DNA from 4 places in the Streptomyces sp. NPDC041814 genome. Region 3 is predicted to be linked to each of the others. Evidence: riboswitches for the same ligand, from Rfam matches in the RefSeq annotation. Region 3 holds a riboswitch; each other region holds the start of a gene.

What was found. Region 3 has a riboswitch for cyclic di-AMP ahead of ACZ6C6_RS20945 (transglycosylase family protein). Riboswitches for the same ligand answer to the same signal wherever they lie in the genome.
Region 1: linked by a shared signal. The riboswitch ahead of ACZ6C6_RS29470 (C40 family peptidase) and the one ahead of ACZ6C6_RS20945 (transglycosylase family protein) in region 3 are both predicted to bind cyclic di-AMP.
Region 2: linked by a shared signal. The riboswitch ahead of ACZ6C6_RS17870 (C40 family peptidase) and the one ahead of ACZ6C6_RS20945 (transglycosylase family protein) in region 3 are both predicted to bind cyclic di-AMP.
Region 4: linked by a shared signal. The riboswitch ahead of ACZ6C6_RS25835 (M23 family metallopeptidase) and the one ahead of ACZ6C6_RS20945 (transglycosylase family protein) in region 3 are both predicted to bind cyclic di-AMP.

The regions. Positions count from the first base shown of each region.
Region 1 covers NZ_JBVJAM010000014.1:98,478-105,985, forward strand. The annotation lists gene ACZ6C6_RS29460 (ATP-dependent Clp protease proteolytic subunit) at 1-528, shown strand, start outside; gene ACZ6C6_RS29465 (hypothetical protein) at 536-844, shown strand; cyclic di-AMP (ydaO/yuaA leader) riboswitch at 1,183-1,347, shown strand; gene ACZ6C6_RS29470 (C40 family peptidase) at 1,351-1,824, shown strand; gene ACZ6C6_RS29475 (ATP-binding protein) at 1,835-2,266, opposite strand; gene ACZ6C6_RS29480 (helix-turn-helix domain-containing protein) at 2,470-3,330, shown strand; gene ACZ6C6_RS29485 (DUF397 domain-containing protein) at 3,356-3,553, shown strand; gene ACZ6C6_RS29490 (8-amino-7-oxononanoate synthase) at 3,568-4,710, opposite strand; gene bioB (biotin synthase BioB) at 4,853-6,061, shown strand; gene ACZ6C6_RS29500 (adenosylmethionine--8-amino-7-oxononanoate transaminase) at 6,054-7,358, shown strand; gene bioD (dethiobiotin synthase) at 7,362-7,508, shown strand, end outside.
Region 2 covers NZ_JBVJAM010000006.1:245,966-253,473, reverse strand. The annotation lists gene ACZ6C6_RS17880 (M23 family metallopeptidase) at 1-859, shown strand, start outside; gene pcrA (DNA helicase PcrA) at 916-3,354, opposite strand; cyclic di-AMP (ydaO/yuaA leader) riboswitch at 3,516-3,667, shown strand; gene ACZ6C6_RS17870 (C40 family peptidase) at 3,666-4,832, shown strand; gene ACZ6C6_RS17865 (hypothetical protein) at 4,879-5,232, opposite strand; gene ACZ6C6_RS17860 (C40 family peptidase) at 5,541-6,587, shown strand; gene ACZ6C6_RS17855 (GNAT family N-acetyltransferase) at 6,630-7,391, shown strand; gene ACZ6C6_RS17850 (LuxR C-terminal-related transcriptional regulator) at 7,426-7,508, opposite strand, start outside.
Region 3 covers NZ_JBVJAM010000008.1:92,650-100,157, forward strand. The annotation lists gene ACZ6C6_RS20930 (DUF501 domain-containing protein) at 1-126, opposite strand, end outside; gene ACZ6C6_RS20935 (FtsB family cell division protein) at 197-667, opposite strand; gene eno (phosphopyruvate hydratase) at 766-2,046, opposite strand; gene ACZ6C6_RS20945 (transglycosylase family protein) at 2,346-3,062, opposite strand; cyclic di-AMP (ydaO/yuaA leader) riboswitch at 3,067-3,235, opposite strand; gene ACZ6C6_RS20950 (transglycosylase family protein) at 3,521-4,570, opposite strand; gene ACZ6C6_RS20955 (cytochrome P450 family protein) at 4,677-6,023, opposite strand; gene ACZ6C6_RS20960 (nucleoside triphosphate pyrophosphohydrolase) at 6,034-7,008, opposite strand; gene ACZ6C6_RS20965 (SurA N-terminal domain-containing protein) at 7,042-7,508, opposite strand, start outside.
Region 4 covers NZ_JBVJAM010000011.1:21,184-28,691, reverse strand. The annotation lists gene ACZ6C6_RS25865 (protein kinase domain-containing protein) at 1-908, opposite strand, end outside; gene ACZ6C6_RS25860 (FHA domain-containing protein) at 905-1,648, opposite strand; gene ACZ6C6_RS25855 (SHOCT domain-containing protein) at 1,807-2,217, opposite strand; gene ACZ6C6_RS25850 (hypothetical protein) at 2,331-2,627, opposite strand; tRNA gene ACZ6C6_RS25845 (tRNA-Met) at 2,898-2,971, shown strand; gene ACZ6C6_RS25840 (PP2C family protein-serine/threonine phosphatase) at 3,138-4,301, shown strand; cyclic di-AMP (ydaO/yuaA leader) riboswitch at 4,511-4,664, shown strand; gene ACZ6C6_RS25835 (M23 family metallopeptidase) at 4,676-5,839, shown strand; gene ACZ6C6_RS25830 (aldo/keto reductase) at 6,021-6,965, shown strand; gene ACZ6C6_RS25825 (PrsW family intramembrane metalloprotease) at 6,969-7,508, opposite strand, start outside.

The DNA of each region.
Region 1 (7,508 bases), on a different contig from region 3:
GTCTTCCTGGGCACGGCCCTGGACGAGACGGCCGCCAACGACCTGGTAGCCCAGCTGATGTACCTGGAGCACGACGCGCCGGACCGGCCCGTCTCGCTGTACATCAACTCGCCGGGCGGCTCGTTCGGGGCGATGACGACCCTGTACGACACGATTAACTTCCTCGCCTGCGAGGTGGAGACCTTCTGCCTGGGCCGGGCGGGGGCCGGGGCCGCAGTCCTGCTCGCCGCGGGCGCCCCGGGCCGGCGGCACATGCTGCCCGGCGCCAAGGTGGTCGTCAGCCAGCCCGCACTGGACGAGCCGGTCCAGGGGCAGCCCTCCGACCTGGAGATCGAGGCGCGCGAAATGGCCCGGATGCGCGCCACGATGACCGGCATGCTGGCCCGGCACACGGGGCGCTCCGTCGAGCAGGTCACCGAGGACACCGAGCGCGACCTCGCCCTCGACGCGGAGGGCGCCCTGGCGTACGGGCTGGTCGACCACATCGTGCGGAACCGGGTCCCGGTGCCGCCGCGCTCCGGGTGGTGAACCGGCGATGCAGCCACCGGAGTTCTCGCCGCTGCCCGCCCTGACCCGGGCCGAGTCCGAGTTCATCGACCGCTATCTGCGGGTGGTCGACCAGGTGGGCCGGATCAACCCGGCGCACGGTGACGACACGTACACGGCCCTGCGCGCCGCCCAGGCGCTCGCCTCGCACGCGGCGGCCCTGCGGGACGCGCTCGCGCTGATGCACCGGCGCGGCGAAACCCGCATCCACAGCGGCACGTTGACCCGCGCGCTGCGGGAGCTGGACGGCGAGCGGAGGGCGGCCCGGGTCGCCCTGCCGCCCGCCCCGCCGGGCTGAGACCGCCGCGGGTCACCGACACGCCCGGGGGGTGCGCGGGATTTCCTCGCTCGTTCGGCGTAGGGGCTCCCCCTCACGAGGGACGGTCCGATTTGCCCTTTCCTGATGCGCGTGGGGCGGATTCCTGCGCGACACCGCTGGTACGGCCAGGGCCTCGGGCGGCGGGCGGACCGCCGTCCGGGTTTCCGTCCACCTGAACGGGCCATCCGTGCCGGTCTTCACCGATGGCCGTTCCGGCTCGGAAATCCGGCACGAGGTGAGTCAAGATCCCTGGGACGACAAGCCCCCGCCACCGCGGCGGGGCGGTCCGGGCGGACGCCGAGTCCTGCCGCCGCCCGGATGACTGGTCGACAGGAGTGGATCGGCAGGAGTGGAGGACCCGAGCACTACGGGACCGCCGGATCTCCGGTTGTCCCTCGGGGTGAAGCCGCAGCGCGCGGCCGGGCGACTTCGCCAGCCCGAACCCGACAGGTCATCCTTCACAGGCGGCTGACGAAGGGTTGCGCATGAGTGCGCAGGTTCATGTCCCGTCTCTGCTCGCCCGGGCCACCACGGCCTCGGTCATGACTCTCGCCGCCGTCGGCGGCACGCTGTGCGTCCCAGGAGCCGCGCCCGAGGCGCAGGCGGCCGGCCACGCGATGAAAGCCCTGAAGATCGCCGCGTCGAAGAAGGGGGCGCCCTACCGCTGGGGCGCCACCGGGCCCGGCAGCTTCGACTGTTCGGGGCTGACGCTCTACTCGTTCAAGAAGGCGGGCAAGAGACTCCCCCGCACGGCCCAGCAGCAGTACAACAGGACCAGGCACATCTCGGCATCCCAGCGCCAACGAGGTGACCTGGTCTTCTTCCATTCCGGCCGCAGCGTCTACCACGTGGGCATCTACGCCGGCAGCGGGAAGATCTGGCACTCGCCGAAGACCGGCGCCGTGGTCCGTCTGGAGAAGATCTGGACCAGGAGCGTCTACTACGGCCGCGTCGGCTGACCCGCCCGTCTCAGGGCTGGACGGGGACCTGCCACGGCAGCGCCACCCAGACGGTCTTGCCGCCGTCGGCGGTGGGCGTGACGGCCAGTCGGCCACCGTACTCCTTGGCCAGCGAGCGGATGATGACCATGCCGCGTCCGTTGTCCTGCTGCACGGCTGCGGGCAGCCGCTGGGGCCGGCGGGGGTGGCTGTCCGTCACCCCGAGGCGCAGCTCCTCGTCCCGTTCGAGACGCAGGTCCACGGTGAAGGTGGGCGACTGCCCGAAGGTGTGCAGGACGGCGTTGGTGGCCAGCTCCGAGAGGATGAGGCGGACGGTGTCGGCCATCTCCGCGTCCTCGGGCAGGCCCCACTCCGTCAGCACCCGGGCGACGAACCCGCGGGCCGCGGAGACCGAGACCGGCTCGCTCGGCAGGGTGACACGTGCTTCCTGATGGTCTGCCATGGCGAGCCGTCCCTTTCCCACCCGATACCGGCCCGCCGAGCGGTCCGGTTGTGCTTCGCGCCAGAGTGCCACCGATGCTGCCCTCCGTGGCGGCGATCCACCAAGATATGCATATATCTGTCCCTCAAACCGGTGAACTCTGCCCACGCGGGGCCGCTCCGGCGCCACACTGTCTGCTCGTCGGGCAGTGGAGGGAGCCATCGATGCAGCACGGCCCTGCGGTGCGGCGCCGCAAGCTGGGAGAGGAGCTGCGGAGCCTGCGTCACGCGTCAGGTCTCACGAGCCGGGAGGCAGCGGCGCTCCTCGGCTGGCACCAGTCGAAGGTGAGCAGGATCGAGACAGGTGTCAGCGGGGTCCGGCCGGACGACGTGAGCCGGCTCCTCGACGCGTACGGCTTGGACGATCCGAAGCTCCGCGAGGTCCTGGGCGCGCTCGCCGGTTCGGCGGGCGGAGGCGGTGCCGGCTGGTGGCACGCCTACCGGGGGCTCATCCCGCCCCAGTACCGCGATTTCATCAGCCTGGAATCGCAGGCGCGCACCGCCCGCACGCTGGAGACCACGGTGGTACCGGGCCTGTTGCAGACGGCCGACTACGCCCGCGCGGTGACCCGGGACTCCCTGGACGGGCTGCCGTCCGGTCAGCTGGACTCACTGGTGGAGGTACGGCTGACCCGGCAGGGGGTGCTGCGGAGCGATCCGCCGCTGCGGCTGAGCGCGGTCCTGGACGAGGCGGTGCTGCACCGGGAGGTCGGCGGCCGGAGAGTGATGCGGGAGCAACTGCGCCATCTCACCCGGGTGGCACAACTTCCCCATGTGCGACTCCAGTTGCTTCCGTTCTCGGTCGGCGGCTATGTCAGCCTCACCAGCCCTTTCGTTATCTTCTCTTTTCCGACCGCTTCCGACCTTGACGTGGTCGTTCTTGACCACTTGACGAGTAGCCTCTATCTGGAACGGAAAGAAGACCTTGCGGCGTACAGCTCGGCCTTCGAGACCCTTCAGACGCACGCGCTGTCGCCGGAGCACACGCTGGACCGGATCGCCGCGATCGACCGCGCCGACCGGTGACCCCCCACCGCCCGGAGGAAGCGTCATGTCCGATCACCTCGCCCGGCACGCCATGCGCTGGCGAAGCAGCAGCTACAGCACGGGGATGAACAACTGCGTGGAGACCGCGCCGTCCGGAAGCGGGCGGCTGCTGGCCGTCCGCGACTCGAAGGACGTGGCCAGGACGCCCCTGGAGTTCTCCACGGCGGCCTGGACGTCCTTCGTCTCCGGTTTGAAACGCTGAGCCGGACCACCGCCTCAGCTCTGCGGTGCGGTCCTCCGCACCGTCTCCACCGCCCGCGCGACCTGCTCGTCCGTCAGGTCCGCGCGGGCGGTCAGCCGGAGCCGCGAGATGCCGTCGGGCACGGACGGCGGCCGGAAGCAGCCCACCCCCATCCCGGCCGTCCGGCAGTCGGCGGCCCAGCGGACGGCGGCCTCGGCCGAGGGAGCCCGGACCGAGACGACCGCCGCGTCGGGCCGCACCGCGGTCAGACCGGCCGCCGTCAGCCCCTCGTACAGCGCGGTGGCGACCGTACGCGCCCGGAGCGCGCGCTCCGGTTCGCGGCGCAGCAGCCTCAGTCCGCCCAGGGCGGCGCCGACGGCGGCCGGTGCGAGTCCGGTGTCGAAGATGAACGTCCGGGCGGTGTTGACCAGGTGGTCGATGACCCGGGCCGGCCCGAGGACCGCGCCGCCCTGGCTGCCCAGGGACTTGGACAGGGTGAGCGTGGCCACGACGTCCGCGTCGCCCGCGAGCCCCGCCGCGTCGAGCGCGCCCCGTCCGCCCTCGCCGAGCACGCCGAGCCCGTGCGCGTCGTCCACCAGGAGCGCGGCGCCCTCCGCCCGGCAGACCGTGGCGAGCGCGGCCAGCGGCGCGGCGTCCCCGTCCACGGAGAACACCGAGTCGGTGACGGCCAGCTTCCGGCCCTCGTGCCCGCGCAACGTCTTGCGGACGGCCTCCGGGTCGGCGTGCGGGACGACGGCGGTCTCGGCCCGGGAGAGCCGGCAGCCGTCCACGATGGAGGCGTGGTTGCCCGCGTCCGACGCGATGAGGGCACCGCGCCCGGTGAGCGCGGTGAGGGCCGCGAGGTTGGCGGCGTAGCCGGAGGAGAGGACGAGCGCGGCCTCAAAGCCGCAGAACGCGGCGAGTTCGTGTTCGAGCTCGGCGTGCAGCGCGGTCGAACCGGTGACCAGCCGGGAGCCGGTCGCCCCGCCGCCCCAGCGGCGCGCCGAGTCCGCCGCCGCGGAGGTCACCTCCGGGTGCCGGGTGAGGCCGAGGTAGTCGTTGCTCGCGAGGTCCAGGAGCTCCGCTCCGGCCTCACGGGGCCGCAGCCGGCGGACAAGACCCGCGTCCGCGCGCCGGCGCGCCTCGTCTTCGATCCAGTCGAACGGGGTGGCGGGCATGGGCGGTCCCTTTTGTAGGCAGCTCACAGACCCTAACCGGGCTCATGCCGAGACACGGTGTGGCAATGCACACACCCCGTGTCAGCTCTGTTGTCCGGTTCCTCCTTGGCTCGGGGCGGTGCGGTGCGTCAGGATCATCGCCATGGACCTCCTGAACACGCTGGTGGACAAGGGGCTGCGGCGCGAGCTGCCGACCCGTGAAGAAGCGCTCGCCGTACTGGCGACCCCGGACGACCGACTGCTCGACGTGGTGGCCGCGGCCGGCAAGGTGCGCCGTCAGTGGTTCGGGCGGCGGGTGAAGCTGAACTACCTGGTCAATCTGAAGTCCGGGCTCTGCCCCGAGGACTGCTCGTACTGTTCGCAGCGGCTCGGTTCCAAGGCCGGGATCCTCAAGTACACGTGGCTGAAGCCCGAGGAGGCGTCGAAGGCGGCCGCCGCCGGGGTGGCGGGCGGCGCCAAGCGCGTCTGCCTGGTGGCCAGCGGCCGCGGTCCGACGGACCGCGACGTCGACCGGGTCTCGCAGACCATCGAGGCCATCAAGGAGGAGAACGAGGGCGTCGAGGTCTGTGCCTGCCTCGGTCTGCTCTCCGAGGGCCAGGCCGACCGGCTGCGTTCGGCGGGCGCCGACGCGTACAACCACAACCTCAACACGTCCGAGGGGACGTACGGGGAGATCACCACCACACACACCTACGCCGACCGCGTGGACACCGTGCAGCAGGCGCAGGCCGCCGGGCTCTCCGCATGCTCGGGGCTGATCGCGGGCATGGGCGAGAGCGACGCCGATCTGGTCGACGTGGTCTTCTCGCTGCGCGAACTGGACCCGGACTCCGTACCGGTCAACTTCCTGATCCCGTTCGAGGGGACCCCGCTCGCCAAGGAGTGGAACCTGACGCCGCAGCGGTGCCTGCGCATCCTGGCGATGGTGCGGTTCGTCTGCCCGGACGTGGAGGTGCGGCTCGCGGGCGGGCGCGAGGTCCATCTGCGCTCGATGCAGCCGCTCGCCCTGCACCTGGTCAACTCCATCTTCCTGGGCGACTACCTGACGAGTGAGGGCCAGGCCGGGCAGGCGGATCTGGACATGATCGCGGACGCCGGTTTCGAGGTGGAGGGGGCGAGTACGACGACGCTCCCCCGGCACCGCGCGGACGCGGCGGCGGGCTGCGGCTCACACGCGGCCGAGGGCTGCGGTTCGCACGCGGCCGGCGGCTGCGGTCCGTGCGGGGAGGCCGCGGAGGCGGAGCCCGTACCCGCCGCGGAGGCGCCGGAGACGCAGGCGCCGGGGGCCCGCACGGATCTGGTGGCGGTCCGCCGCCGCGGCGCGGGCACGGACCTCGCTCCCAATGCCTGAGCCGCTCTCCCCCGCCGTACTCCGGGACCTGGACCGGGCGCACGTCTGGCATCCGTACGGCCCCATGCCGGGCCGGCAGGAGCCGCTGATCGTGGAGTCCGCGTCCGGGGTCCGGCTGCGGCTCGCCGAACCCGCCCACGGACAGCACGAGTTGGTCGACGGGATGTCCTCGTGGTGGTCGGCCGTGCACGGCTACAACCACCCCGTGCTGAACGAGGCGGCACGCGGCCAGCTCGACCGGATGAGCCATGTGATGTTCGGCGGGCTCACGCACGAGCCGGCCGTCCGGCTGGCGGCCCGGCTGGTGGAGATCACCCCGGAGCCCCTGCGCCACGTCTTCCTCGCCGACTCGGGCTCCGTGTCGGTCGAGGTCGCCGTGAAGATGTGCCTCCAGTACTGGCGGTCGGCCGGGCGGCCGGCCAAGCAGCGGCTGCTGACCTGGCGCGGCGGCTACCACGGGGACACCTGGCAGCCGATGTCGGTGTGCGACCCCGAGGGCGGGATGCACGAGCTGTGGTCCGGCGCCCTGCCCCGCCAGGTCTTCGCGGACGAACCGCCCGCCGGTTACGACTCCGGGCCCGACCCCGCGTACGCGGCGCGTCTGCGCGAGCTGATCGCGCACCACGCGGACGAACTGGCCGCCGTGATCGTGGAGCCGGTGGTCCAGGGGGCGGGCGGCATGCGCTTCCACTCCCCCGGCTATCTGCGCGTGCTGCGCGAGGCGTGCGACGCGTACGGCGTGCTGCTCGTGTTCGACGAGATCGCGACGGGCTTCGGCCGTACGGGCAAGTTGTTCGCCGCCGACCACGCGGGGGTGTCCCCGGATGTGATGTGCGTGGGCAAGGCCCTGACCGGCGGCTATCTGACGATGGCGGCGACGCTGTGCACGAGCGAGGTGGCCGACGGCATCTCGCGCGGCGAGGTGCCGGTGCTCGCCCACGGGCCGACGTTCATGGGCAACCCGCTGGCCGCTTCGGTGGCCTGCGCCTCCATCGACCTGCTGCTCGGCCAGGACTGGCAGCAGGAGGTCAAGCGGATCGAGGCCGGGCTGAACGAGGGCCTGGCGGCGGCACGGGAGCTGCCCCGGGTCCGTGACGTGCGGGTGCTCGGCGCCATCGGGGTCGTCCAGCTGGACCACGAGGTGGACATGGCGGCGGCGACCGCGGCCGCCGTGCGCGAGGGGGTGTGGCTGCGGCCGTTCCGGGACCTCGTCTACACCATGCCGCCGTATGTGACGGGTGACGACGATGTCGCGCGCATCTGCCGCGCGGTGTGCGCCGCGGCGCGGGAGGGCTGAGACATGAGCGTTCTGGTGGTGACCGGTACCGGTACGGAGATCGGCAAGACGATCGTGACCGCGGCCGTGGCGGCGGTCGCCGCGCACCGCCGCGTCGCCGTCCTCAAACCGGCCCAGACCGGCCTGGAGCCGGGCGAACCCGGCGACGTG
Region 2 (7,508 bases), on a different contig from region 3:
GCACGGCGACTACGACCCGTACGAGCCCCACCGCCGCGCCGCCGACGACGTCGAGCCGGACGAGGCCGCCGAGCCCCACCCCGATCTCGCCCCCGCCGCGCCCCGCCGGGGCGGACGCAGCCGCAGGCGTTCCCCCGCGAAGCGCTCCGCACTCCTCACCGTCGCTGTTCCCTCCGCCTGCGTGATGAGCGTGGCCGGGATCGCCGCCGCCTCCGTGAGCGGCATGGGCGACGGTGAGACGAAGAAGGACGCGACGACCACCATGGCCGCCGCCGACCCCGGCACGGTCAAGCCGGTCGCGGCCAACAACAAGCTGGACAACCAGCTCGCCAGCCTCAGCGCCGACGCCGAGAACTTCGCGGACCGCGCCAGCCGCACCCAGGAACGCATCGACCTGAAGGAGCGGCAGGCCGCCGAGAAGAAGAAGCGCGAGGCGGAGGCCGCCCGCAAGGAGGCCCTGCGCCCCAAGTTCGTGCTGCCGGTCAAGCAGCACGGGCTGAGCGCCTACTTCGGGCAGGCGGGCGTCAACTGGATGTCCGTGCACACGGGCATCGACTTCCCCGTCCAGTACGGCACCCCGGTGATGGCGGCGACCGACGGCACGGTCCGTACGCAGTACAACAGCGCCTACGGCAACATGGCCATCGTGACCATGGCCGACGGCACGGAGACCTGGTACTGCCACCTCAGCAGCACCCGTATCCGCTCGGGCCCGGTCAAGGCCGGTGACGTCATCGCGTACTCCGGGAGCTCCGGGAACTCGACCGGCCCGCACATGCACTTCGAGGTGCGTCCGGGCGGCGGCGCGGCGATCGACCCGCTGCCGTGGCTGCGCGGTCACGGGGTCAACCCGACCTGAGCGGACGGAAACGAGCGGCGGCCGGGGCCTCGGGGGCTCCGGCCGCCGCTCGTTCCTCAGAGCTTCTGCACCGGCGCGTACCGCAGGAGCAGCTTCTTGGGGCGGTCGTCGCCGAAGTCGACCGTGGCCTTCGCCTGGTCGCCGACGCCCTCGACCGCCGTCACCGTGCCCAGGCCGAACTGGTCGTGCGTGACCCGGTCGCCCGCCACCAGCGTGATCGTCGGCTTGTCCGAGGTCCGCCGGGTCGCGAAGCCGGAGGGGCCGGAGCGGGCGCGGGAGGCGGAGAGCGACGAGGTGATCCCCGAGGTGGGGCCCGCCGGGGCGGCCATCGGGCCCTTCCGCTTCCAGTCGAGGTGCTGGTCCGGGATCTCCTCCAGGAACCGCGACGGCGGGTTGTACGAGGGCTGGCCCCAGGCGCTGCGCATGGCGGCCCGGGTCAGATACAGCCGCTCGCGGGCGCGGGTGATGCCGACGTACGCGAGGCGGCGCTCCTCCTCCAGCTCCTTGACCTGGCCGAGCGCCCGCATGTGCGGGAAGACGCCGTCCTCCATGCCGGTCAGGAAGACGACCGGGAATTCGAGGCCCTTCGCGGTGTGCAGGGTCATCAGCGTGATGACGCCGGAGCCGTCGGTGTCCTCGTCGGGGATCTGGTCGGAGTCGGCGACGAGCGCGACCTGCTCCAGGAACTCCGCGAGCGTGCCCGCGCCCTCCTCCTCGCCCCGGTCCTGCTCGAATTCGAGGGCGACGGCGGCGAGCTCCTGGAGGTTCTCGATGCGGGTCTCGTCCTGCGGGTCGGTGGAGGCCTGGAGCTCGGCGAGATAGCCCGTACGCTCCAGGACCGCTTCCAGCACCACGGCGGGGCCAGCACCGGACTCCACGACGGTGCGCAGCTCCTCCATCAGCGTGTTGAACCGCTTCACGGCGTTGGCGGAGCGGGCGGCCATGCCGTACGCCTCGTCCACGCGGCGCAGCGCCTGCGGGAAGGTGATCCTCTCGCGCAGCGAGAGCGCGTCGATCATGGCCTCGGCGCGCTCGCCGATGCCGCGCTTGGGCACGTTGAGGATGCGGCGGAGCGGGACGGTGTCCTCGGGGTTGGCGAGGACCCGCAGGTAGGCCAGGACGTCCCGGACCTCCTTGCGCTCGTAGAAGCGCACGCCGCCGACGACCTTGTAGGGCAGGCCGACGCGGATGAAGATCTCCTCGAAGACACGGGACTGCGCGTTCGTCCGGTAGAAGACGGCCACGTCGCCGGCCTTCGCGTCCCCCGCGTCGGTGAGGCGGTCGATCTCCTCGGCGACGAACTGCGCCTCGTCGTGCTCGGTGTCCGCGACGTAGCCCGTGATGCGGGCGCCGGTGCCGGCGTTGGTCCAGAGGTTCTTGGGACGGCGGCTCTCGTTGCGCTCGATGACCGCGTTGGCGGCGGACAGGATCGTCTGGGTGGAGCGGTAGTTCTGCTCCAGCAGGATCGTCGTCGCGTCCGGGTAGTCCTCCTCGAACTGGAGGATGTTGCGGATGGTCGCGCCCCGGAAGGCGTAGATCGACTGGTCCGCGTCACCCACGACGCACAGCTCGGCGGGGGCGTTCTCCGGACCGGCCGGGCCGACCAGCTCGCGTACCAGCGTGTACTGGGCGTGGTTGGTGTCCTGGTACTCGTCGACGAGGACGTGCCGGAAGCGGCGGCGGTAGTGCTCGGCGACGTCCGGGAACGCCTGGAGCAGGTGGACCGTCGTCATGATGATGTCGTCGAAGTCCAGCGCGTTGGCCTCGCGCAGCCGGGCCTGGTACATCGCGTACGCCTGGGCCAGGGTCTTCTCGAAGCCGTCGGCCGCCTGCCCGGCGAAGGTCTCCTCGTCGATGAGCTCGTTCTTGAGGTTGGAGACCTTGGCGGTGAAGGACTTCGGCGGGTAGCGCTTCGGGTCCAGCTCCAGGTCGCGGCAGACCAGGGCCATGAGCCGCTTGGAGTCGGCCGCGTCGTAGATCGAGAACGAGGACGTGAAGCCGAGCTTCTTGGACTCGCGGCGCAGGATGCGGACGCAGGCGCTGTGGAAGGTCATGACCCACATCGCGTGGGCCCGGGGCCCGACCAGCTGCTCGACGCGCTCCTTCATCTCGCCGGCGGCCTTGTTGGTGAAGGTGATCGCCAGGATCTGGCCCGGGTGGACGCCCCGCTCGGCCAGCAGGTGGGCGATGCGGTGGGTGAGCACCCGGGTCTTGCCGGAGCCGGCGCCCGCGACGATGAGCAGGGGTGACCCGGCGTGCACGACGGCGGCGCGCTGCTCGGTGTTCAGCCCGTCGAGCAGCGCCTCGGGGTCGATGACGGGGCGGTGCGCACCGTCGCGGTAGTACGCGTCCCGGGGCGGCGGGGGCCCGTCGAACACGCCCGCGAAAAGGTCCTCCGGCACCGCTTCGGGTGCGGAGTCCTCGGGGGGCGGCGGGGGCGCGTCCTCCTCCTGCTGGAGGCCGGCCAGGAAACTGTCGTCAAAGAGGCTGCTCATCGCTGTCCGAGTCTAAAGCTCTCCACTGACAGAGAGCCCCGCTCCCAAAAGGTCACGGAAATGTATCGGGCATATCGCACACCAACCTTCACAGCGGCCCCATGCGTTGGCTAGCGTGCACGTTCGGACGGCCCGTACCCCCAGAGGCGACCTACGCCGAGCGGGCCGCCGCGCCGAATCCGGGCCCGCCCGGAACCGGGGACCCACACGCAGCACCGGGGTGAATCGGTCCTTCCCCCACGGGACCGTAGGGCAGCCTTCCGTTCCGCCCGAACCCGACAGCTAACCCGGTAGGCGGTCCACGGAAGGAGATGCCGGCCTTGGCGTCGCATCGCAAACCGCGCACCCGGGTGCGCTCCACCGTCCCCGCTGTCGGGCTGACCTCGGCCGCGCTGGCCTCGGTGACCCTGCTGTCCTCGCAGAGCGCGATGGCCGCGCCCACGCCGAAGCCGAGCATCAAGGAAGTCCAGAAGAGGGTGGACGACCTCTACCGGCAGGCCGGCAGCGCGACCCAGAAGTACAACCAGGCCAAGGAGGCCACGGACAAGCAGAAGTCCAAGGTCGACACGCTCCTGGACAACGTGGCCAAGCGCACCGAGAAGCTGAACGACGCCCGCAGGACCCTGGGCAACTACGCCGCCGCCCAGTACCGCAACGGCGGCCTCGCGCCGACCGCGACCTTCTTCCTGGCCGACGACCCGCAGTCGTTCTTCGACCAGACGCACCTCATGGACCGGATGGCCGAGCGCCAGCAGCAGGCGGTCACGGAGTTCCGTACGCAGCAGGCGAAGGCGTCCGAGCAGCGGGCCGCGGCCGTCGAGAGCCTGGAGACGCTGACCGAGTCGCAGGCCGCGCTGCGCACCAGCAAGCAGAACGTCCAGACGAAGCTGACCGAGGCCCGGACGCTGCTGTCGAAGCTGACCGCCGAGGAGAAGGCGCGGCTGGCGGAGCTGGAGCGCAAGAAGGAGGCGGAGGCCGAGCGCAAGGCCGCGGAGCTGGCGAAGAAGCAGGCCGCCGCCCGTAAGGAGGCCGAGCGGAAGGCCGAGGAGTCGGGCGGCAGCGGTACGGAGACGGGTTCGGGTTCGGGTTCGGGCACGGGCACGGGTACGGACTCCGGGAGCAGCGCCTCCACGAAGGCGGAGAAGGTTCTCGCGTTCGCCCGCGCCCAGATCGGCAAGCCGTACGTCTGGGGGGCGACCGGCCCCGCCTCGTACGACTGCTCGGGGCTGACGCAGGCGGCCTGGAAGGCGGCGGGCGTGGACATCCCGCGCACCACCTGGGACCAGGTGAACGTCGGGACGCGGATCGCCACGGCCGATCTGCAACCCGGTGACCTGGTGTTCTTCTACGACGACATCAGCCACGTCGGGATCTACAAGGGCGACGGGATGATGATCCACGCGCCGAAGCCCGGGGCGAATGTGCGCGAGGAGTCGATCTACTACATGCCGATCTACGGGAGTGTGCGCCCGGCCTGACCGGGGAGCAGGGCCGGCCCGCGCGGGGCCGGCCCGGCATGGCCGCTCAGGTCCAGAGCGTCGCGATGAAGATGTTCGCCAGGGTCAGCGCGCCGACCGCCGCGAAGGCCCCCTTCTCGACCTTCTCCTCGTCCCGCTTGACGTAGACGAGCCCCAGGATCACGACCAGGAACAGCAGCTTGATGCCGATCTTGACGTTGTTCACGGGGTGGTCGTCGGCCTGGTCCAGGCCGACCAGGGCGATGCCGGTCACGAGCATGGTCAGCGCGCCGTGCAGCATGCCGGGGACGAACCGGGCGGTGCCGGCCTTCATCGCCTTCATCTGGCCGAGGAAGCCGCCGAGCAGGGCGGCGATGCCGATGATGTGCAGGGCGACGACGAAATCGATGAGTACGCGCATGGTTCCGCACCCTAGAGCCCTCTCCCCGGACCGCTCCGGGCAGGGTGGGGCCTACGGACCGCTTGAATGATGAATGCACTTTTTGCCTGATTCTGTGACCCTTTTCCCGGTCACCCATGCGCCACGAGCGGTCATCCGGTGACAATGCCACGCCAAGAGCAGGCAATAGCGGTCATAACGACACCTTCCCGTGACCTCGGATTAGCGTCCCTTCCCGGTGGCCGTGGACCAGAACCGTCCTCGCCGGCCACCGGAGAATCCCGCCGGTAGACCCCGCCGGGCCGTCGCACGGAAGGACGCCCGCCCCCGTGGCAGCGCATCGCAAACCCAGGCAGCGCCTCACCACCGCCTCCGCGGCCCGCACCGCGGCGACCCTCGCCGTCGCCGGAGCCGCGACGGCCGCCGTGCTGCCGGGAGCCGCGCACGCGGACCCCGCGCCCACCGCCCGGCAGGTCAAGGCCCAGGTGGACCGGCTGTACCGGGAGGCGGAGGTCGCCACCGAGAAGTACAACGGCGCGAAGTCCGAGGCGACCGCCGCCGCGAAATCGGTCGACGCCCTGCGCGACGAGGCCGCCCGCAGGACCGCCCGCCTCAACACCGCCCGCGACGTGCTCGGCGCGTACGCCGCCGCGCAGTACCGCTCCGCCGGGATCGACCCCTCAGTGCAGCTGGCGCTCTCCTCCGACCCGGACCAGTACCTGCGTCGGGCCACCTACGCGGAGCGGGCCGGGGAGCGCCGGGCCGCCGAGGTGCGCTCGGTGCGCCGCCAGGTCGCGGAGATCGCCCAGGTGCGCGCCGAGGCGGCCGGGAAGCTCACCGAGCTGGCCTCCCGGCAGGCCGCCCTGAAGGAGCACCGGGCGACCGTCCGCGCCAAGCTGGCCGAGGCCCGTCGCCTCCTCGCCCGCCTCACCCCGGCCGAGCGCGCCTCCTACAACGCCTCCGAGGACGGGCGCGGGGCCGGTCACGCCGACCGCGGCGCCCCGCGCGCCGCCGTCGCCGCGCCCGACTCGCGCGCCGCCCAGGCGGTCGCCTTCGCATACGGCGCCCTGGGCAAGCCGTACGTGTGGGGCGCGACCGGGCCCAACTCCTTCGACTGTTCCGGGCTCACCCAGGCCGCCTGGCGCGCCGCCGGGGTGTCACTGCCCCGGACCACGTACACCCAGATCAACGCCGGGCAGCGGGTGCCGCGGTCCCAACTGGCCCCCGGGGACCTGGTGTTCTTCTACTCGGGCGTCAGCCACGTCGGCCTGTACATCGGGAACGGCCGGATGATCCACGCGCCGCGCCCCGGCGCCCCGGTCCGGATCGCGCCCATCGACGAAATGCCCTTCGCGGGGGCGACCCGGGTGGCATAGGCTCCGGGCCCTCGAACTCAACGGCCCGAAGGACACCCGAACATGCCCATGGACGCCGACGTCCAGACCCACGCCCGCACGCTCACCCTGCGCTCCCCGGACCACGTCCGCGTCGGGCCGTTCGTGATCCGCTACAACCCGGGCTGGTCGCTGAAGTACGCCAACTACGCGATCCCGGACCAGGGGGCCGAGCCGACGCCCGGCGAACTCGACGCGCTCATAGCGGCGTTCCGCGAGCGGGACCGGATGCCCCGGCTGGAGTTCCTGCCCGGCTGGGCGCCCGCCGTCGAACCGGCGCTGCTCGCAGCCGGGTTCACCGTCGAGAACCGGGCCCCGATCATGGCCTGCGCCCCCGGTGACCTGGTGGACCCGAAGCCGGTCGCGGACCTTGCCGTGGCGGAGCCCGCCACCGACGCGGAGTTCGCCGCCGCCGCGCTCGTCCAGCACCTGGGCTACGGCGGGGAGGGCGAGCCCGAGGAGGGCACGGCGGAGTGGCTGCGCAACGCGGCGGCGGGCGGCGGAGTCGCCGCACTCGCGACGGTGGACGGCACCCCGGCGGGCGCGGGCGGCTGCTCGGTCCCGGTGGACGGGCTCAGCGAGTTGGCGGGCCTGGCGGTCGGCGCGGACTTCCGCCGCCGGGGCATCGGCGCCGCGCTCTCCGCCCACCTGACCCGCACCGCGTTCGAGCGGGGCTGCCGGGTGGTGTGGCTGGAGCCGGGCGACGCCGATGTGGAGCGGATCTACGCGTCCATCGGCTACCGCAGGATCGGCGAGAAGCTGAACATCTCGCTCGACCCGGCCTGATCCGAAGGAAAGGCCCTGATCCGCCGGACACGCCCTAGACCAGCCGTCGCGCCGTCGCCCAGCGGGTGAGTTCGTGGCGGTTGGAGAGCTGGAGCTTGCGCAGCACCGCCGAGACGT
Region 3 (7,508 bases):
GCCGCACGGACAGCGGTGCGCGATGGCGCGCAGCCCGCGCGGCGGGCGGCCCAGCTGCTGCTGGAACGCGGCGATGTCCGCCTCGGTGGGAAGGGTGGGCTCGGTCTGGGGAGGGGGCGTTTCCATGCCTGCCTAGGGTGCTGATCGGACTGCTCGAACCGCGGGTTCTGCAGAGGTACGGGGATGGGGACGGCCGTCAGCCGCGGTCGGCGCTGTCCACGCCGTCCCACAGGTTGGAGTGCCAGGGCCGGTCCGTCTCGGCCGGCTTCCCGTTGCGCTCCTTGACCGCGTCGGGATCGACCACGGTGTAGCCGGTCTCCCCCGGAAGAACGTAGTGCAGGTGCTCACGGGCCAGCCGCTTGATGTACGCGTCGTCCTGGAGCCGGGCCTTCTGGTCCCGCAGCTCCTCGGTGCGCGCCTCGGCCTCCCGCGCCTGCCTGCGCTGGTCGGCGATCTCGTCACGCTGCGACACGTACTGACGCATCGGATACGCGAGGGCGACGACCAGGGAGCAGACGACCAGGGCCAGGAAGGCGGCCCGGCCGGTGAGCCGGGAGCGGCGGGCCTGACGCCGGTTCTGGGACCGGTAGACGCGGGCGGCGGTCTGCTCACCGAGCAGCCGCAGCCGGGTCGCGGTGGAGAACCGGTCCCGGTCCTTCACGGCCATGTTCCCGCCTCCCCATTACGACGTCCGTCCCCGCACACGGTACGTGACCGGGCGCGGGGACGGACGGAGGCGGGGGCGGTCGCCCTGCCGGGCTGTGATCAGCCCTTGAAGCGCGGGAACGCCGAACGGCCCGCGTACACCGCGGCGTCGTCCAGGATCTCCTCGATGCGCAGCAGCTGGTTGTACTTGGCGACACGGTCCGAGCGGGCCGGGGCGCCGGTCTTGATCTGACCGCAGTTCACGGCGACGGCGAGGTCGGCGATGGTGACGTCCTCGGTCTCGCCGGAGCGGTGCGACATCATGCACTTGAAGCCGTTGCGCTGGGCCAGCTCGACGGCGTCCAGGGTCTCGGTCAGCGAACCGATCTGGTTGACCTTGACGAGCAGGGCGTTGGCGGAGCCCTCCTCGATGCCGCGGGCCAGGCGCTCCGGGTTGGTGACGAAGAGGTCGTCGCCGACGATCTGGACCTTGGCGCCCAGCTTGTCGGTGATGACCTTCCAGCCGGCCCAGTCGTCCTCGTACAGCGGGTCCTCGATGGAGACCAGCGGGTACGCGGAGACGAGCTCCTCGTAGTACTCGGTCATCTCGGCGGCCGAGCGGGACTTGCCCTCGAACTCGTACGAGCCGTCCTTGTAGAACTCCGAGGCGGCGACGTCGAGCGCGAGCGCGATGTCCTTGCCCGGGGCGTAACCGGCCTCCTTGATGGCCTCGATGATGAGGTCGAGGGCGGCGCGGTTGGACTCCAGGTTCGGCGCGAAGCCGCCCTCGTCGCCGAGGCCGGTGGACAGGCCCTTGGTCTTGAGGACCTTCTTCAGCGTGTGGTAGACCTCGGCGCCCCAGCGCAGGGCCTCGGAGAAGGACTCGGCGCCGATGGGCGCGATCATGAACTCCTGGATGTCCACGTTGGAGTCGGCGTGCGAGCCGCCGTTCAGGATGTTCATCATCGGAACGGGCAGCAGGTGCGCGTTCGGGCCGCCGAGGTAGCGGAACAGCGGGAGGTCGCTGGCCTCGGAGGCGGCGTGGGCGACGGCGAGGGAGACGCCGAGGATGGCGTTGGCGCCGAGCGAGCCCTTGTTCTCCGTGGCGTCCAGGTCGAACATCGCCTGGTCGATGAGGCGCTGCTCGGTGGCGTCGTAGCCGACGAGCTCCGGGCCGATCTGCTCGATCACGGCGAGGACGGCCTTCTCGACGCCCTTGCCCTGGTAGCGGTTGGGGTCGCCGTCACGAAGCTCAATGGCCTCGAACGCGCCGGTGGAGGCGCCGGACGGAACAGCAGCACGACCGGTGCTGCCGTCGTCGAGGCCGACCTCGACCTCGACCGTGGGGTTGCCCCGGGAGTCGAGGATTTCCCGGGCTACGACGACGTCGATGGACGGCACGAGGCATCTCCTTCTGGGATATGACGCTGGTTGTGCAGGGTCACTTTGGCCTTGCGACAAGAGCCTAACCGGCCCGGCCGTCGGCGTCGGCCGACCGCCCGTCCCCTGGGACGAAAAAGGACCCAAGGGCGGGCATACCGGGCCGAAAGACCGGATAACTACTGACCAGTAACTACAACAGTTGAACGATCACGGGCCGCCCGCCGGCCCCAATGCGGCGTGCCCCGGCCCGGCACACACGGGGGGAGAGTGCGTGCCGGGCCGGGGCGGCCTGAGCGGTCAGCGAGGAGGGGCCGCGGTTACTTCGTCAGGTGGAGCTGCTGGCCCGGGTAGATCAGGTCGGCGTCCTGGACGATGTCCTTGTTCAGCTTGAACAGCTGCTCCCAGCCACCCTTGACGTGGTGGTCCGCGGCGATCCCGCTCAGCGTGTCACCGGCGACGACCTTGTACTCGCCGTCACCCTTGGCGACCTTCTTGCCGGTGGGGGTGGTGACCGTCTTCTTCGGGGCGTCCGAGCGGTCGGAGCGGTTGGTGGCCGGGGCCTCGGTGCGCTCGGCCTTCTTCGGGGCGGCCTCCTGCTTGGGGGCGGCCTCCTGCTTCGCGGCACCGGAGCCGGTGTCGACACCCGGGTCGACACCGTCGTTGGTCAGGTTTCCGGCACCGGCGCAGGACCAGGCGCCCGGGCCCTGCATGTCGAGGAGCTTCTCGGCGGTGGCGATCTGCTGGGCCTTGGTGGCCAGGTCGGCGCGGGGCGCGTACTGCGTACCGCCGGCGGCGGCCCAGCTGGACTGGGAGAACTGCAGGCCGCCGTAGTAGCCGTTGCCGGTGTTGATCGACCAGTTGCCGCCGGACTCGCACTGGGCGACGGCGTCCCACGTGGCGACGGAGGCGGCGGAGGCGTTGGTCGCACCCATCAGCGGCACGGCAACGGCGGCACCGGCGACACCGGCGAGCGTCGCGACACGGACGGCCTTGGAGGGGCGGCGGTGCTTGTTGCCCTTGCGGTTGAACAGCATCGAGTCTTCTCCTCACCGACGCCTGCGAGGTGAGCTGTCGGGTTCGGGCCAAGTGAGTTGCCCGGCCGCGCTCCTGGCGCGACTTCACCCCTAGCCGGCCCCGGTTCGTCTCCCGACGACCGGGCCCAGCGCCTACCTGGGTCCCCCGCTCCTGCCTACGGCGCTTTCGCGTCTGTTCCCCCCGACCGACGGCAGGATTCGGCGTGACGGTCGACGGGGCCCGCGGTGCGAGCGGTTCCGACCGTAATCACACCCACCGGCCATATTCAAAGAAGGACATACCGGATAATCATCCCGTAAGAGCATCCGATGAACCCTCATTTGTGCAGGTCGGAAGGGATGCGGCGGGACCTCCCGGACAAGGGGCGTCAGTTCACGCAAAGAGACCCATGTCTCACTCGGTCAAAAGTGGGACATGGGCCTCTTAAACCACCCAAAGCACAAAGGGCTCTAACGGCTCATCCGGCGCTCGCTGCGGCCCGCTCCGGGGCCGTGTCACCCAGGCCCAGATCGAGGTTCTGGCCGGGCAGGATGAGGTCCGGGTCGGAGCCCACCTCGCCCTTGTTCGCCTCGTACAGCTCGGGCCAGCCGCCGGGCAGGTCCTGCGCGTCGGCGATCGCCCAGAGGTTGTCGCCCGGCCGCACGGTGTACGTGCCGTCGGCCGGCCGCGTGGCGCTGTCGCGCGCGTCGCCGTCACCCCGCGAAGCGTGCCGGCCGGCATCGCGCCCGTCGGCCGCCCGGGCGGCGTCGTCGGCGGCCGGGGCGCCCCGGTGCTTGCCACCCTTCGCCCCCGCGTCGTCCGTCGCACGGGCGGAGGGGTCCGCGGAGGGGTCGGCCGAGGGCGCGGAAGAGGGGTCGGCCGAGGCGGACGGGGTGTCGGACGGAGTGCCCGAGGGGTCGGCGGACGGGGAGGCGTCGGCCTCGGCGCTCCTGCCCGCATGCTTGCCGGAGCTCTTGCCGGCGGCCTTGCCCGTGGTGGCCGCGCCGGACGCCTCGTCCGAGGGGGTGGCCGACGCGTCCGAGGAGGCGTCGTCCACCGGGTCGGTGCCGAGACCGGCGTCGAGGCCCGAGTCGGCGCCCCGCGCGGGCTCGCCCGCGTCCTCGTCGCCCGGGTCCACGTCCGCCGCGCCCGCGGCCTTGGTGAGCCCGGAGATCACCGCACAGCTCGGCCACGCCTTCGGGCCCTTGGCGGCCAGGACCCGCTCGGCCACCGCGATCTGCTGCGAGCGGCTGGCGAGGTCGGCGCGCTCGGCGTAGGCCTCACCGCCGTACGCCTTCCACAGCTCCGGCGTGAACTGGAGGCCGCCGTAGGAGCCGTTGCCGAGGTCGGCGCTCCACATCCCGCCGCTCTCGCAGTCGGCCACCCGGTCCCAGGTCGTCGCGTCCGCGGCGTGTGCGCTTGCCGCGCCGAGCAGCGGGATGGCGATGGCCGAGCCGGTGACGCCTGCGGCGACCACGATCGCGGGTGCCTGACGAGGGCGGCGGTGTCTGCCGTTCGCGGAGCCCATGGGAGATGCCTTCCGTGTGACTGACAAGCGACTGGAGAGTCGAACGGTGAACCTAGCGAAACTCGAACGTGAGTCACAAGTCGATGCAGCAGAGATCACGTGAAAGTCACAGAGTTGACGGAGTGTCACTTTCCTCGGTGCGCGCTCCCGGCGTGAAGTGCACCGGCAGGGTGCGCAGTCCGCGCATGATGAGCCCGCCACGCCACCGCAAATCGCCCGATTCTCCCGCGAGTCGCAGGTCCGGAAGGCGTGTCAGCAGGGTGGCGAGCGCGGCCTGTCCCTCCAGCCGGGCGAGCGGCGCTCCCAGACAGTAATGAATGCCGTGGCCGTAGCCGAGGTGCTGATTGTCACTCCGAGACAGGTCCAGGGTGTCCGGCCCGGCGAACCGCTCGGGGTCCCGGTCGGCCGCCGCGAGCACCACGAGCACCGGATCGCCCTCGGCGACGCGCTGCCCTCCGATGGTCAGCGGCTCGGTGGCGAACCGCCAGGTGGCGAGCTCCACCGGGCCGTCGTAGCGCAGCAGTTCCTCGATGCCGGTGGCCAGCAGTTCGCCGTCACCCGCCGCCAGCGCATGGTGCAGCCGCTCGCGCTCGGCGGGGTGGTTCAGCAGGGTGTGGACGCCGTTCCCGATCAGGTTCACGGTCGTCTCGAAGCCGGCGAAGAGCAGGATGAAGGCCATCGCCGCGGCCTCGTTCTCGGTCAGGTGCTCGCCGTGGTCGCTCGCCCGGATCAGCCCGGAGATGAGGTCGTCGCCCAGGTCCTCGCGCTTGCGGTGAATGAGTTCGAGCAGATACGCCCGCATCTTCTTCACGGACCGGGCGACCCCGCCGCGCGGCCCGCCGCCGTGCCGGATCATCATGCCCGCCCAGTCCCGGAAGTCGTCCTGGTCCTCGCGGGGCACGCCGAGCAGGTCGCAGATCGCGTAGATGGGGAGCGGGAAGGCGAACTCGTGGATCAGGTCGGCCTCCCCCTTCTCCACGAACCCGTCGATGAGCCGGTCCGTCAGCTCCTGCACCCGGGGCGCGAACTGCGCGATGCGCCGGGGCGTGAACGCCTTGGAGACCAGGCGGCGCAGCCGGGTGTGGTCGGGCGGGTCGATGTTGAGCAGGTGCGTCATCAGCTCGGCCTTGCGCTCCCCGGGGATACCGGTCTTCCCCTTGGCGTGCGCGGGCTCTGCGTGGTGCGCCGGGTTCTTGGACAGCCGGGAGTCGGCGAGGGCCTGCCGGGCGTCCGCGTACCGGGTGACCAGCCATGCCTCGACCCCGCTGGGCAGCGTGGTGCGGTGCACGGGGCTGTGCTCGCGCAGCCAGGCGTACGCGGGGTACGGGTCGGTCGCGAACTCCCAGGTGAAGAGCTCGGGCGCGGGCGGTACGGCGGCGGAAGAGGTGTGGGCGGGGCAGCCGGCGGGTACGGAGGCGGCTTCGGCGGGGCGGTCGGCGTGGCTGTCGTTCACTTCCCCGACGTTATCCGGTGCTCTCCGCCGTCCGGATCGCGTCCCGGTACGCGCGTCCCGCGGCGCGCAGCGCGGCCTCCGGGTCGACGCCCTCCTCCTGGGCCTGTACGGCGAGGGCGAGGAGGCGGTAGCCGATGCCGTCGCCCTCGGGGAGCGGCACGTCGAGTCCGGCGGTACGGACCCGGCTCGCGAGCTTGGCGGCGAGCGCCAGGCCGGGCTGGCCGACCGGTACCCCGTCGGTGACCGACGCACGCTGCTTCTCGATCGCCTTGGTGCGCAGCCAGTGCGCGTGGACGTCCTCCGGGGTCTCGGCGGTCTCGTCGCCGAAGACGTGCGGGTGGCGGTGGATCAGCTTCTCGATGAGCGTGCCGGCGACGTCGTCCACGGAGAACGGCTCCTCGCCGCTTCCCGGGATGCCTTCCTCCGCGATGCGCGCGTGGAAGACCACCTGGAGCAGTACGTCCCCCAGTTCCTCGCGCAGTTCGTCGCGGTCGCCGTCCTCGATCGCCTCGACCAGCTCGTACGCCTCCTCGATGGCGTACTTGGCGAGGCCCTCGTGGGTCTTCTGCGAGGTCCACGGGCACTCGACGCGGATGCGGTCCATGACCTGGACGAGGTCGAGGAGCCGGGCGCCCGGCAGGTCGTACGAGCCGGGCAGCAGCTCCAGGTCGGGCATCCGCACCCGTCCGGAGCCGGCCAGCCGGGCCAGGCCGTCGGTGAGCGGCTGCTGGCCCGCGCCGCCGGTGAGGACGACCACGGTCCGGCCGCCCGCGCAGGCGTCCACGAGCTCCTGGGCGTCCGGGACGCCCGGGGTGACGCTGACACCGGCCTCGCGCAGATACGGCAGCTGCGGCTGCTCCGGTTCGCCGCAGCGCACCTCGTCGGCGCCGTGCAGCGTCTGCCAGGCGGGCCAGGACAGCAGTCCGGGTGCGACCCGGTGGCTGGCGGTGAGCAGGACGATGCGGCCGGGGTCTTCAGCGTTCACAGCACCGAATCTACCCCGGCCGTCGCAGAGGGCTCAGGCCCCGGCCTCGGCGGCCGCCTGGGCGGGCTTGGTGACCTGGGAGATCCACGGGGCCTTGTAGTCGGCGAGCTGGATCTGCTGGTTGTCCCAGGTGCCGTAGCGGGGGTTGACGTCGACGTTCAGCGCCTTGGACGCCTTGGTCAGCGCGTCGCCGATGGCCTTGGTGCCCTCGGGCGTGGAGGGGTCGGCGCCCAGGGCCTGGCCGAGCTTCGTGATCTGGATCTGCTCGCGCAGGAAGGCGTCGATCTGGCCCGGGGCGAGCCAGCGCTCCTGGAGGACGGCCTGCTGGAGGCCCTTCTCGCCGCTGTACTGGGCGACGGCAGACTGGCGCATCTGCTGGATCTCCGCGCGGCTCACCGTGACGCCCGCGTCCGCCGCGGCCCGGTCGAGGACGCGGTCGAGGATCAGCCCGTGCAGCTTGGCGCGGGCCAGCTGGCCGGACTGGTCGGTGAGCTGGGCGG
Region 4 (7,508 bases), on a different contig from region 3:
TCCTCGGTGCCGGTGGCGCGGGCGCGGTGGTCCGGTGCGAGGCAGTCGTGCAGGATCTCGCGCCACGCGTCGGGGAGGGCGGGCGAGAGGCGCAGCCCCTCGGTGCCGCGCGCGTACCGGGTCGCGGCGTCGGCGCGGGCCTCGGCGGAGGCGCCGGGAAGCGGGAACTCGCCGGTCAGGACGACGTGGGCGAGGACGCCGAAGGCCCAGACGTCGGCGGAGGGGCGGATGCGGGTGCCGCGCTCGTCGACGACGGGCCACAACAGTTCCGGCGGGGTGTAGTCGGGGGTGGCGAAGGCCGGGGTGTAGGCGTGGGTGCCCTGCATCTCGGCCGCCATGTTGAAGTCGGCGAGCCGGGCGGAGCCGTCCGCCATGAGCAGTACGTTGGCGGGTTTCAGGTCGCCGTGCACCCAGCCCGCGTGGTGCAGCTGGTGCAGCCCCTCGCAGACCTGGGCCAGCAGGGCGGGCCCGGAGCGGGGGGCGGCGGTACGGGCGAGCAGGGCGTCCAGGGAGCCCTCGGCGCGTTCCAGGACGAGGACGGTGGCGCCGTCCAGCTCGGGGTGGTCCGGGTCGTCGACGATCAGGGTGTCGTACATCCGGATCAGCCGGGGTGAGCGCAGTCGCCGCAGCAGCTGCACCTCGCGCTCGGCGAGGTCGCGCAGGTGCTCCAGCTGGCGCGGGGTGCGGGTGCCGGTGGGCAGGAACTTCAGCGCGGCCCGGTGCGGCAGCTCGTCGTGCGCGTCCCCGGCCTTCCCCCCGCTCCGTGCGCCCTGCCCGCCCTTCGCGTCCCGGTCGCGCGTCGCTTCGTACACCGTGGCGAACGCACCCGACGCGATCGGCTCGCGTACCTCCCACGGCCCGACCCGGTAGCCCTTGGGCACGGGCACCGCGTACGGCCGCGCGGTCACCGCGCGGCCTCGGCGCGAGCGGATCCGAGCACCACGAGGTCGTCCTCGCGCACCAGGTCGAAGCGCAGGGCGAGGGAGGCCAGGGACTCCTTCTTGCCGTGGGTGCGGCGGCCCGGCCCGGCGGTGTGCGCGTCGGGCCGAAGCCGCAGCTTGAGGGCCAGGTAGTCGATGTTCCAGTACACCGCCGAGCGGCTGGCCCTGGGCCAGCCGGGGCGCAGCCGTTCCACGATCTCCTCGACGGCGGGCAGCGGGGCGTTCGGCTCACCGCGCAGCCGGCGTTCGCACAGGGCGACCAGGACGGCGAAGTACCGTTTGGTGCGGTCCAGGGTGAACGCCGGCAGCGTACCGACGCCGTCGAGGCCCTGGCGGCGCACGCTGCGGAAGGCGTGCCGGGGCGCCCAGACGTCGAAGCTGAGCAGATCGCTGGCGGCGGGCAGGGCCACCCGCGACAGCTCGAACGGAACGGGTGCTTCCACTCGGCCCGGCGGGACCTTGATGTGTTCGCCGGCACCCTCCGGGTTCTCCACGACGTAGGTCTGGTCCTCGCTGAGGTTGCTCAGCAGCCAGAACGTCCGGTGGGCCGTGATCTCACCCGCGTTGCGCGGGACGCCCGCGTGGTCGATGAGGAGGTCGCCGGGTCCGTCGCAGGCCCGGCCGAAGGCGATGCGCTCCCCCGAGCCGATCCTGAGCTGGTCGGCGACGCTGCCGCACGAGGGCGGCACGATGATGACGCTGTACATGGAGCGGTCCCCCCTTTCCCGGATGTCCGGGATAGATCTCTCCAGTCAACTTCCCGGCAGAGTAGGGGAGTTGCAGGGGGAGGGGCCACGCATTCGGGCGGCCCGGCGCGTCACCCGGCGGGGTGCCGGGGGCACCCGCCGGGCCGCCGGGGCGGACGTCAGACCAGGAGCTTCGACTTCGCCCGCTGGTACTCCTCCTCGGTGATCGCGCCCTTGTCCTTGAGGTCGGCGAGCTTCGACAGGTCCTCGACGTGACCGCCGCCCCTGTGGCTGCCGCCGCCCTCCGAGCCGGCCGCGTCCCGGATGTACGCCTTGAAGGCGGCGTCGCGCTGCTTCGCCTCCTGGACGTCGCGCTTGCCCATGGACTTGCCGCGGGCGATCACGTAGATCAGCACGCCCAGATAGGGCAGCACCAGCGCCAGGATCAGCCAGCCGGCCTTGGCCCAGCCGCCGAGGTCATCGCTGCGGAAGATGTCCATGATGACTCGGAAGAGGAGGAACAGCCACATGATCCAGAGGAAGAACCAGAGCATCGTCCAGAACAGGTTGAGCAGGGGATAGTCGTCCATCGTCCACTCCCGGAGCCGTCGAAATGGCTGAGTCTGAAATCAGTCATATCGCCATATGGGTCCGTGCGCCCGTTGGAGCGGCGGCCGGGAGGGTGCGCCGTGAGGTGCGGAGGCTACTTCTCCGGCTCGGAGGCGCCGGCCGGAGTGCGGTCGGCCGCGGCCGTCTTCCTGCTGTGGACCATGATGCCGATGAAACCGGCGAGGAACCCGCTGATCAGGCCCGATATCGCGTGGTTGGCCGCGTTGGCCGCCGCGCTGCCCGGGAGGCCGATCGCCAGGTAGTTCACCACCGCGCTCATCACCGCGCCCATCACGCCGCCGATGAGTCCGCCCGTGGCGGCGGCGCGTACGGGTGACGAGGGGGCGGCCGAGGGAGCGGGGGTGTGATCCGGGGCGAGCGGTGCGGCCATGGTCGAAAGCCCTCCAGACAGGCTGCGAGCAGAGACCGGGAGCGGCTCTCCGCGCGCGGGCATGCGCGGTCGGGGGCCTGCTCACACGGGCAGCCCACCGAGCCGGGGGGTGCAGCAGATACCTTGCGACAGAACACATGTTCCTCGCAATACCTTCTCGATTCCAGCACGTTGACGTTCCGCCAGAGGTGGCCGCGGTCCGGGTCGCCGGTGCGCGCGGGGCGGGTGGTCAGGAGAGGGCCGAACATGCCGTAGAGTTGGGTTCAACGACGCGGGGTGGAGCAGCTCGGTAGCTCGCTGGGCTCATAACCCAGAGGTCGCAGGTTCAAATCCTGTCCCCGCTACTGAAGGATCAGGCCCGGCACGCTAGCAGCGTGCCGGGCCTGATGCGTTGTCGGTGCCCGTGTTTCGCCCCATCGGAGGCCGAGGATTCGCCTGGTGGCCGGGCGGGCGCGAGGCTGGGGGAGGCGCGCGGTACCGGCCGCGGCCGCACCGGGCAGGAGACCGCAGGTGGGGAAGTGGGCGCGACGGTGGCGAGGGCGCGGCGGCGCGGGGACCCGTCGCTTCGTCCGGGTGCTGCCTTTGGCGATGATCGTCATCGGGGTGGTGTTCGACCTCCTCACGCCGCCCTCCTTCACCGCCGTCCCGATATTCGCGGCCGCCCCGTTGATCGCCGCGCCCTTCTTCGGCCTGGGCACCACGATCCGGATCGGGATCCTCGCGGTGCTGGCCGTCGCCGGAATCCGGCTCTACACCGGCGATCTGATCGAGGTGGTCTCGTTCATCGAGATCGTCACCGTGCTCACGGTCGCCTTCCAGGCGTGCTTGATCAACCAGGTCGTGCGGCGGGGGAGCGAGCAGCTGGCGTCCGCCCGGATCATCGCCGAGACGGCCATGCGGGCCGTGGTCCCCGAACCGCCCGACCGGCTCGGCGGACTCCAGGTGGCCGCGCGGTACGAGGCGGCGCAGGCGGACGAGTTCGTCGGGGGCGACCTCTTCGCGGCCGCTGACACCCCGTACGGCGTACGGCTCGTGCTGGGCGACGTGCGCGGGAAGGGGCTGGAGGCGGTCGGCGCGGTGGCGGTGGTGATCGGGGCGTTCCGGGAGGCGGCGGAGCAGGAGGAGTCGCTGGAGGGCGTGGCGGGGCGGCTGGAGCACGCGCTGGCACGTGAGTCGGTGCGGCGGAGCAATCTGGACGCGTTCGAGGGGTTCGTGACCGCCGTGTTCGCGGAGGTCCCGCCGGGATCGGCGCGCGTACGACTGGTGAACCGCGGCCATCCGGACCCGTTGCTGCTGTACGGGGACGGCGTGGTGGAGGCGCTGACGCCCTCGGAGCCCGCGTTGCCGCTCGGCATGGACCTGGGGGTGCGGCCGGACCGCTCGGACGAGTGGGAGCTGCCGTCCGGCGGGACGCTGCTGTTCTACACGGACGGCCTGTCGGAGGCCCGTGACGTCGGTGGCGTCTTCTACGACCCGGTGGAGCGGCTGCGCGGGCGGCTCTTCCCGGGCCCCGAGGAGCTGCTGTCCGCGCTGACCGACGATGTACGGCTGCACACGGGGGGCGAGTCGACCGACGACATGGCGCTGCTCGCGGTGGCGCGGCCGGCGGAGGGGCAGCCCGACCGGAGGAGGACGGTGAAGATCGTCAAGAAGGGTGACACGCTGCGTGACTGAGGGGCGCCGCTCTGCATAACATTTGACGCAACGTCAGAAAACACGTAGTGGCTGAACGCCGATCAACTCGCCCGATTCCCCCCGGTTGTGTCCCGTAAGTCCCGGCCGCGCACGTGAACGATCAGTGGGAACAGCTTGGAATCGGACCCGTCTGTCTATTAACGTTCGATAACGCAGCGCGGTTGTCCCAGCCGTCGTCAGGACGGCGCCGCGCGCGTGCGCCGAATCCCGCAAGGGAACCGGGGAACCACCTACATGGGGTGAATCGGGCGTCTTCGTCTTCACAAGAGGCGGAGGGACCCGTAGGAGACCTTCCTGCTCCGAACCCGTCAGCTAACCCGGTAGGCGAGAAGGAAGGAAAGGAGTGCGCCCGCGTGGCGTCCAACAAGCCTGCCCCCGAATCACCCTCCCGGTTCGTGCCCGAGTACGGCGCCGACTACGTGTCCGGCCCCGGCACCGCGTACATCCCGGAACAGGGGAGCGACTACGCGACCGATCGGGGCAACGGCTTCGCCACCGGCGCCGGTCCCGGCTTCCGGGCCGACGACGCCGACTCCGAGCGGACCTGGGAGGAATGGAACCCCACCGAGGAGTCCGTCCGTCCCGTCCGCGGCAAGCACCGCGTCGCCAAGCAGCGCAATGGTCTGGCCCGTAGCTCCACCGTCCTCGGCGTCGGTGTCATCGCGGCCGTCGGCGCGGGCGGCATGGCCACCGCGCAGAGCAAACCGCCGGTCTCCATCTCTCTTCCCGATTCCATCGCGGACAATCTCCCCGACGCCAAGTCCCTTCCCGGCGTGGGCGCGTTGTTCTCCGACAACAGCGAGGCCGAAACCCCCGCCGCCGCTACGGCCGCCGCTCCGCTGACCACCGCCGGTATCACCACGGCCGAGGCCGAGCAGGGCACCACGGACGCCGGCGAGGCGCTGCGTGCCCGCATCCTCCAGCAGGCCGAGCAGCAGCAGGGCGCCGCCGACGCCGAGGCGAAGGCGGCCGAGGAGAAGGCAGCCGCCGAGAAGGCGGCCGCCGACGCGAAGAAGCAGCAGGACGAGGCCGAGGCCAAGGCCGCCGCCGAGAAGAAGAAGGCGGAGGAGGAGGCGAAGAAGAAGGCCGAGGCCCTGCGCCTGGCCAAGCTCGCCGCCAGCTACGCCATCCCCACCTCCTCGTACACGATCACCTCGACGTTCGGCGAGGCCGGCTCGATGTGGTCCTCCGGCTACCACACGGGCCTCGACTTCGCGGCCCCGACCGGAACCCCGATCAAGGCCATCCACACCGGCACCATCAAGTCGGCCGGCTGGTCCGGCGCCTACGGCTACCGCACGGTGCTGGAGCTGGAGGACGGCACCGAGCTGTGGTTCTGCCACCAGTCCTCGATCGGCGTCACGGTCGGCCAGAAGGTCACCACCGGCGACACCATCGGCCGCGTCGGCGCCACCGGCAACGTGACCGGCCCGCACCTCCACCTGGAGGTCCACACCCCGGACGGCACCGGCATCGACCCGATGGCCTGGCTGCGCGCCCGCGGTCTGACGGTCTGAGTCCGCGCAGTACTTTCCGCGGTTGCGGGGCGGCCTTCGCCGTTCCCGGTCCGCGGCCTTCCGAACCCCGGCAGCCCTGACGCACACCCCCCGACGTCAGGGCTGCCGGTCTGCGTGGCCGCCGCCCACCCGGTGTATGCAGCACGGAATAGCGGCCGGGCCGGAAGCCGTTGTTCCTCCTATGACTACACTGCGCGAACTCGGCCCGTCGGGCCTCCAGGTCTTCCCGCTCTGCCTCGGTGGAAACGTCTTCGGCTGGACCGCGGACGAGGACGAGTCCTTCGCCGTCCTCGACGCGTACGCGGCGGCCGGCGGCAACTTCGTCGACACCGCGGACGCCTACTCGCACTGGGTTCCCGGCAACGAGGGCGGCGAGTCGGAGACGGTCATCGGCAAGTGGCTCGCGTCGCGCGGCAACCGGTCCGACGTCGTGGTGGCCACCAAGGTCGGTGCGCTTCCCGGCTACAAGGGCCTCTCGGCGCCGACGATCAAGGCGGCCGCCGAGGAGTCGCTGCGCCGGCTGGGCACGGACCACATCGACCTGTACTACACGCACTTCGATGACGAGACCGTCCCGGTCGAGGAGATCATCACCGCCCTCGACGAGCTGGTGAAGGAGGGCAAGGTCCGCGAGATCGCCGCCTCCAACATCAGCGCCGCGCGGCTGCGCGCCTCCCTCGAATTCTCCGAACGCGAGGGCCTGGCCCGCTATGTGGCGCTCCAGCCGCACTACAACCTCGTCTCCCGGGACACCTACGAGGGCGAGCTCCAGGACACCGCGGCCGACGCCGGGCTCGCGGCCGTCCCGTACTACGCGCTGGCCTCGGGCTTCCTCACCGGCAAGTACCGCCCGGGGACGACCGTGGACAGTGCCCGCGCCGGGAGCGCGGCCGGTCACCTGGAGTCGGAGCGCGGACAGCGGGTGCTCGCCGCGCTCGACGCGGTGGCGCGGGACCGGGACGCCGAGATCGCGACGGTGGCCCTGGCCTGGCTCGCGGCGCGCCCGACGGTCGCCGCGCCGATCGCCTCCGCCCGCACGGTCGGCCAGCTGCCCGCCCTGCTGGCGGTGGCCGGGCTTCAGCTGACGGACGAGGAGCTGTCGACGCTGACGGCGGCGTCGGCGTAGGGATCAGGCCGGCGGCCCGCCGGCGCGGGGCTGCCGGCCGTAGGGCTGCGTCGGATACGGGGGCTGCGGGCTGCCGTACGGGGACGGGCCGCCGTACGGGGACGGGCCGCCGCTGTACGGATTAGGGCTGCCGCCGTACGGGGCCGGGCTGCCGTACGCGTACGGCGCGGGCCCGCCCATGGGCGGCTGGCGGGGCGGCCAGGCGGCCGTGTAGCCGGGCGGCCGCCGGTGGGTGGCCCGGGCCGCGTACGCGAGGGCAGGCCCCGCGATCTCGCGGCGCTGCCACAGGTGGTGCAGCAGCTCCAGCTCGCGTGCGGCGAAGTCCGGATCCGCCCTGCCCCGCCCGGCCTGCCGGCGCAGGGAGGCCAGGGACGTCGCGAACGCCTCGTACTCGGCGACCGAGCGCGCCGCCGCCCTGCCGCGCTCCTTCGCCTCCTTGGCGCGGAGCCTCGCGTAGTCCGGGTGGTACGGATGGCCGGTGGCGCTCACCGCGTACCGTCGGCGTGCCGCGTTCCTGGCCAGGGCGCGGGCCCGCATCGAGGC